DNA from 3 places in the Blastococcus sp. SYSU DS0616 genome. Region 3 is predicted to be linked to each of the others. Evidence: predicted binding sites of a transcription regulator. Region 3 holds the regulator's gene; each other region holds the start of a gene.

What was found. Region 3 encodes LexA, which represses DNA repair genes until DNA is damaged. Its sites were predicted from a motif close to TCGAACANNTGTTCGA; they were not measured.
Region 1: ACI79K_RS11770 (DUF6504 family protein) is a predicted target of LexA. The motif match lies at 1,036-1,051, and genes of this name have one in related genera.
Region 2: recA (recombinase RecA) is a predicted target of LexA. The motif match lies at 1,186-1,201, and genes of this name have one in related genera.

Annotation. Positions count from the first base shown of each region.
Region 1 covers NZ_JBJHAJ010000013.1:72,519-74,775, reverse strand. Annotated here, with positions in the region: gene ACI79K_RS11780 (DNA polymerase III subunit alpha) at 1-120, opposite strand, end outside; gene ACI79K_RS11775 (SAV_6107 family HEPN domain-containing protein) at 117-626, opposite strand; gene ACI79K_RS11770 (DUF6504 family protein) at 626-949, opposite strand; gene ACI79K_RS11765 (YbaK/EbsC family protein) at 1,185-1,733, shown strand; gene ACI79K_RS11760 (GNAT family N-acetyltransferase) at 1,730-2,257, shown strand, end outside.
Region 2 covers NZ_JBJHAJ010000038.1:4,157-6,413, reverse strand. Annotated here, with positions in the region: gene ACI79K_RS19630 (MFS transporter) at 1-805, shown strand, start outside; gene ACI79K_RS19625 (DUF3046 domain-containing protein) at 952-1,146, shown strand; gene recA (recombinase RecA) at 1,323-2,257, shown strand, end outside.
Region 3 covers NZ_JBJHAJ010000001.1:331,570-333,826, forward strand. Annotated here, with positions in the region: gene ACI79K_RS01595 (LysM peptidoglycan-binding domain-containing protein) at 1-138, opposite strand, end outside; gene lexA (transcriptional repressor LexA) at 560-1,327, shown strand; gene ACI79K_RS01605 (hypothetical protein) at 1,331-2,257, opposite strand, start outside.

The sequences.
Region 1 (2,257 bases), on a different contig from region 3:
CAGGGCCAGCGCCGGCATGCCGTGCTCGGCGGCCCGGGCCACCAGATCGGCGGGGTGGTTGGCCCCGTACCGCATGGAGTAGCCGGAGGCGACGTGCAGGTGGACGAAGGGGTCACTCACGTCCGGGACCCGGTGGACCGGGACCCCGACCGGGACGGCGCCCCGCCGACCACGTGCGGCCTCGGGTAGCGGGGCGGCTCGGGCGGTGCGTCGACCCCGAGCCCGGCCTCGACCACGGCGAGGAAGCCCCGCACGTCACGGACCAGGTCGTCGGCCTCCCGCTCGGTGACCGCCCGGGACAACCCCGCCTCCGCCGCGGCGCGTTTGGCCGCACCGGCGGCGAAGAAGGTGGCCCACTCCCCCAGTTCGGGGGCGACCTGCCCCAGCAGGACCCAGGCGCTGCGCGGCCGCCGGCGGCCGCCCTCGGGACGGGTGCGGGCGGCCAGCACCGCGGCGGCGGCCCGGAGCGCCGCCAGGTGCGCGGTGGCGTACCGCTCCCGCGGATCGGTGGCCGCGGCCGCCTCGGCCAGGCCGCGGTGCGCCTGGCGGAGCAGCCCGGCGGCCGCGGCGGGCAACGCGGGCGGCAGCGGCAGCTGGCCGGCCGGCACGGCTCGTGCGGCGCCCATCAGTCGTGCACCCGGACGAGCCACCAGCGGTTGCCGGCGGCGTCCCACGTCAGGTCGTAGACGCCGGCGAAGCTCATCCGGGACCGCCCGGCCCGCACCGCCTCCACCCGCCAGACCTCACGGGGCGCCACCAGGTCGTCGGACGCACCGCCCGCCTCCGCGTCCCGCAGCCACCACGGCGCGGTCTCCAGCCAGGAGTCGAGCAGCTCGCCCACGACGTACCGGGACTGCCCGCGCCAGAACTGCACCGGCCCCAGCGGGCCGCGCTCGACCTGCACCTCTTCGCCGGCCCGACCGACGACCTCACCGAGCACCCGGCTCATGACAGCCTCCCCACGCCTCACCCCGCGCGCACGCCCGCCACCCCACCGGCGGGGAAGAGAGCCGGGAAGGACGGGCCGGACGTCGTTCGAACACGCGTTCGAACGACGACCAGTAGACCCGAGCGCCCACCCCTCGTCAAGCCGGGCCACGGCGTGTCCGTCGACCGCGCCCGCACCCCCCGCCGGACGGGACACACCGGGCGCGCCTCTTTCCGGGCGGTGGCAGGATCAGTGCATGAGCCCACCCCCGCACCCCCGGGTGGCCGCCGTCGCCCGGGCCCTCGCCGCGGCCGGCGCCGAGGGTGAGGTGAGAGTCCTCCCCGCCGAGGTCCGCACCGCGGCCGCAGCCGCCGCCGCGCTGGGCGTGCCGGTCGGTGCGATCGTCAACAGCCTGCTCTTCCTCGCCGACGGCGCGCCCCTGCTCGTCCTCACCAGCGGCGCGCACCGCGTCGACGTCGTCCAGGTCGCGGCGCTGCTCGGCGTCGGCTCCCTGGCGCCCGCCCCCGCGGACGTCGTCCGCGAGCACACCGGCCAGCCCATCGGCGGGGTGGCCCCGGTGGGGCATCCGGCCCCCCTCGGCACCCTCGTCGACGTGGAGCTCGCCCGGTACGACCGGCTGTGGGCCGCGGCGGGGCACCCGACGGCGGTCTTCCCGACCAGCTACGACGAGCTGCTCCGCATCACCGCCGGCACCGCGGCCGAGGTGGGCGGCGGTCCGCTCGACGGGACCGCCACGACGGTCGGCGGCGGCGACCTGTCGGACGCCACCGGGGTCGCGCCGTGACGGGCACCCGCCCGGCCACCCGGATCCTCGAGCTCCCCGTCCCCTGGATGCGGGAGCACATGCACGAGGTGCTGGCCATCTACGGGCTGGCCATGGGCTACGACTCCGGCATCGTCGCCGGCCGGTACGGCTACGCGATCCAGCACACCGAACGGCCCGGCTTCCGCGCCGTCGGGGCCTTCGCGCAGACCCCGGAGGGCGAGCGGCTGGTCGGCTTCGGGTACGGCTACCTCATCGCCCCCGGGCAGTGGTGGCACGACCAGGTGCGCGCGGCGCTGGACCGCCGCACGGCGAAGAAGTGGCTGCCCGGCGCCTTCGAGGTCTGCGAGCTGCACGTCCACCCCGACGCGCAGAGCCAGGGGCTGGGCCGGCGGCTGCTGCACGCGCTGGTCGAGGGCCTGCCGCACCCGGTCGCCCTGCTCTCCACACCGGACGCCGACACCAAGGCGTTCCGGCTGTACCGCGCCGACGGGTTCGTCGACCTGGCCCGCGGCTACCACTTCCCCGGCGACTCCCGCCCCTTC
Region 2 (2,257 bases), on a different contig from region 3:
GGTGGTCGGCCCCAACCTCGCCGCACCGGGCGCCGAGCTCGGCGAGGCCCTCGGGCTGCCGGCGCTCGGTGGCGTCTTCGTGGTGTCGGCGGTCGTGTTCGCGCTCGTCGCCGTGGGTTTCCTGCTGCTCCTGCGGCCCGATCCGCTGCTCGTGGCCCGGGCGCTCGGCGGAGGCGGCGGCGGTCCCCGGCCGCGGCACGCCACCGGGGCCGCTCTGCGGGCGGTGTGGGCGACCCCGGCCGGGCGGCTGGGGATCACCGCGGTCGTGGTCGCCCACTCGGTCATGGTCGGGGTCATGGTGATGACGCCGGTGCACATGGGCCACGCGGGCGGGCCCGAGGGGACGGTGCTCCGCCTCGTCGGCCTGGTGATCAGCGTGCACGTCGCCGGCATGTACCTGTTCTCCCCGCTGGTCGGCATGCTCGCCGACCGGGTCGGCGCGCCGACGGTCGTGGCCCTGGGCGCCGTGCTGCTCCTGGCCGCGGCCGCCGTGTCGGGGACGGCGGCCCCCGCCGACTCGGTGCAGCTGGGCGCCGGCCTGCTGCTGCTCGGCCTGGGCTGGTCGTGCGGGCTGATCGCGGGGTCGGCGCTGGTCACCGCGTCGGTCGGCCCGGAGCTGCGGCCGACCGCGCAGGGCGGCACCGACCTGCTGATGGGGCTCGGGGCCGCGCTGGCGGGGGTGGTCGGGGGGCCGCTCCTCGCCTGGGGCGGGTTCGGCCTGGTGTCCGCCGTGTCCGCCGCGCTGGTGCTCCCGCTGGTGGTTGTGTGGCTCGGGACGCGGGTCAGCGCCCGCGGTAGTTCCTGATCAGCACCACGATGATCGCGACGAGCGCGACGACGATGCCGATCTCGAGGACGGTGTCGAGCGTCGCGGAGCCGGTGCCCGGGATCATGCGCGCCAGCCTAGGGCGGCACCGGCGCGAGCGGGGCCCGGCGGGTTAGCGTCGGGGTGTGCGCCTGCAGGAGTTCTGGTCCCGGCTCGACGGTCAGTTCGGGTCCATGCGCGCCCAGAGCGTGGCGCGCGACCACGTCTTCTCCACCCTGGGCGGCCGCACCGCCGTGGACGCCATCGACGAGGGCGTGCCGGTCCGCAAGGTGTGGCTGGCCATCTGCGAGGACTTCGACGTGCCCGTCAAGGAGCGCTGAGACGACGCCCACGGCCGGGTCGGCGTGTCGGCCTGGCAGTCGAACAGGTGTTCGGCCTACTGTGACGTCCACAGGGCGGCCGCTCCTCCACATCCCGCCCCGCAATCCGGAAACTGTCGGTGCCTCGCCCTAGCGTCGGTCCCGACCCGCTTCTCGCGAACCGAAGGTGACGCACCATGCCAGCAACGCTCGACCGCGACAAGGCCCTCGACATGGCCCTCGCCCAGATCGACAAGCAGTTCGGCAAGGGCTCGGTGATGCGGCTGGGCGACAGCCCCGAGGTGGCCATCAAGGTCATCCCGACCGGCTCGATCGCCCTCGACATCGCGCTGGGCATCGGTGGCCTGCCCCGCGGCCGGGTCATCGAGGTCTACGGGCCGGAGTCCTCCGGTAAGACCACGGTCGCCCTGCACGCGGTGGCCAACGCCCAGGCCAACGGCGGCATCGCCGCGTTCATCGACGCCGAGCACGCCCTCGACCCGGAGTACGCCCGCGCCATCGGCGTGGACACCGACGCCCTGCTGGTCAGCCAGCCCGACACCGGTGAGCAGGCGCTGGAGATCGCGGACATGCTGATCCGCTCCGGCGCGCTCGACATCATCGTCATCGACTCCGTCGCGGCCCTGGTGCCGCGCGCCGAGATCGAGGGCGAGATGGGTGACAGCCACGTGGGTCTGCAGGCCCGCCTGATGAGCCAGGCGCTGCGCAAGATCACCGGTGCGCTGAGCAACTCCGGCACGACGGCGATCTTCATCAACCAGCTGCGCGAGAAGGTCGGCGTCGTCTACGGCTCGCCCGAGGTCACCACCGGTGGCCGGGCGCTGAAGTTCTACTCGTCGGTGCGGCTCGACGTCCGTCGTATCGAGACCCTCAAGCAGGGCACCGACGCGATCGGCAGCCGCACCCGCATCAAGGTGGTCAAGAACAAGGTCGCCGCGCCGTTCAAGCAGGCCGAGCTCGACATCCTGTGGGGCCAGGGCTTCAGCCGCGAGGGCGGCATCGTCGACGCCGGTGTCGAGCAGGGCATCGTGAAGAAGTCCGGTGCTTGGTACACCTACGAGGGCGACCAGCTCGGCCAGGGCAAGGAGAACGTCCGCAACTTCCTGAAGGA
Region 3 (2,257 bases):
CCCCATGAGCTCCAATCCGCCACCCGCATCCCCGAGGACGGCGCTGCCGAGGACGATCACGCCCGCGGCGAGGAGGAGGGTGAGGACCACGAGCACGCGACGGCCGCGCGACGTCAACCGGAGCGGCGGCTGCTCCACCCGCCCCCGACACCCCCGGCCGGGCGACCGCCCCACCGTCGCCCGCGGGCCGCTCGTCCTGCCGCGAGCCGGCGCGGGCAGAGGTTCGGGCAGCTCCGCGTAGGAGCGAGGTGGCGGGAGCACCCGGAGATGCCGGGCGGGTGGCGGACCGGCGCGCCGCTCCCCCGGGTCGACCGGCACCTGGCCGCAGACCCGCAGTGCCGTGCTGCTCGTCATGTGTTCAGCCCTCCTGGCCGGCACCCGCCGGACCCGAACGTGTGTTCGATTCGAACGCCTGTCCGATGTCTACCGGATGGGACCGACACTTGGGGAGCGACACGGGAAAGTTTCGAACACCTGTTTGAAGTGGCCGCCGATCGGCGCTACCGTTCCTCCGACGACGAGGGTCGAGAGCTGCGCGGGCAGCCGGCGAGGAGGAGACGTGGCGGACTCGAGCAGGACGTCCGGCAACCGGGGCGGCACCGCGGGCGTGGCCCCGGGGACGGCGGACGGTTCGGCGTCGGTACGGGCCTTTCCCGACCGCGCGGCCGATGGGGACGGGCTCACCCAGCGGCAGCGGCGGGTGCTCGAGGTGATCCGCGACTCCATCGACCGGCGCGGCTACCCCCCGTCGGTGCGTGAGATCGGCGAGGCCGTCGGGCTGTCCTCGGCGTCCTCGGTCGCGCACCAGCTTTCGGTGCTGCAGAAGAAGGGCTGGCTGCGGCGCGACCCCAACCGGCCGCGCGCCCTGGACGTGCGACTGCCCGGGGATGCCGGCCGGGCCACCGCGGCACCGGTCGAAACCCCCGTGGTCGGCGACGGCGTGCAGGCCGCCGCGCCCGCCTACGTCCCGCTCGTCGGCCGGATCGCCGCCGGTGGCCCGGTGCTCGCCGAGCAGGCGGTGGAGGACGTCTTCCCGCTGCCGCGCGAGCTGGTCGGCGAGGGAACCGTCTTCATGCTCAAGGTGGCCGGCGACTCGATGGTCGAGGCCGCCATCTGCGACGGCGACTGGGTCGTCGTCCGCCAGCAGCCGACCGCCGAGAACGGGGAGATCGTGGCGGCGATGATCGACGGCGAGGCGACGGTGAAGACCTACAAGCGCCGGGACGGTCACGTGTGGCTGCTGCCGCACAACCCGGCCTACGAACCGATCCCCGGAGACGAGGCGACGATCCTCGGGCGGGTGGTGTCGGTCCTGCGCCGGGTCTGAGGGTCAGGTCCGGCGGCGCAGTTTCCCGCCCACCCAGACCACGAGAGTGGCGACGACGGCGGCGATCAGCGCCGAGGCGATCGGCGAGCGGTCCGAGCGGGCGAGTTCCGCGAAGGACGGCAGCGGGTCCTCCGCGGGAGTCGGGCTCGCGGCGGCGGTCGCGGCGGGCAGGGGAACCACGGTGACGGCGCTGGGCAGGCCCTCGCTCGCGACCACGAGCGCCCGGTTGTCGGCGGAGAAGCTGACGGCCTCGCCCTGCGGCGACTCGGGGAGCGCCACCCGCACCGGTTCGCCGGCCAGCGCACCGGGCACGTCCGAACCGGACAGCGGCCACACGTAGGCGTCCGTGTAGGTGCGCAGCGCCAGTGCGCTCCCGTCGCCGGCGACCGCACCTCCGGTGATCAGCAACTGCCCCGCACGACCCACGGGGCCACCCGGGGTTCCGGTGAGGGTGACGTTGACCGTGCCCACCCGCTCCATCGGCACAGTGCCGCCGTCGACGAGCGCGGCGGCGGGCCGGTAGACCCCGCTGGAGCCGAGCACTTCCTTGGTCACGAGGTACGGCGTCCCGTCCGGGGCCAGGAGCAGCGCCTCGGCGTCGTGCGCGCCGTCGGGGTAGGTCAGCCGATGCAGCGCTGCCGCGCCGTCGGGCCGGAGGACATGCAGCGCGACGGTGGCACGGCTCGTGCCGTTGTCACCGGTGTCGGCGATCCAGACGCTCCCGTCCGAGCCGACGCCGAGGTCTTCGGGGTCGAAGGGGTCCGCGGCCCCGGCCTGCACGTCGACCACCGCACAGGCGGCATCGAGCCCGAGGACTTCGACCCGGTCACCGCCGTCGTTGAGGGCGAGCATCTGCTCTCCTACCACCACCAGGCCGGACAGCTCGGCGAGTCGGGGGTCCGTGATGGCGCACCGGACCTCCGGCGCCGG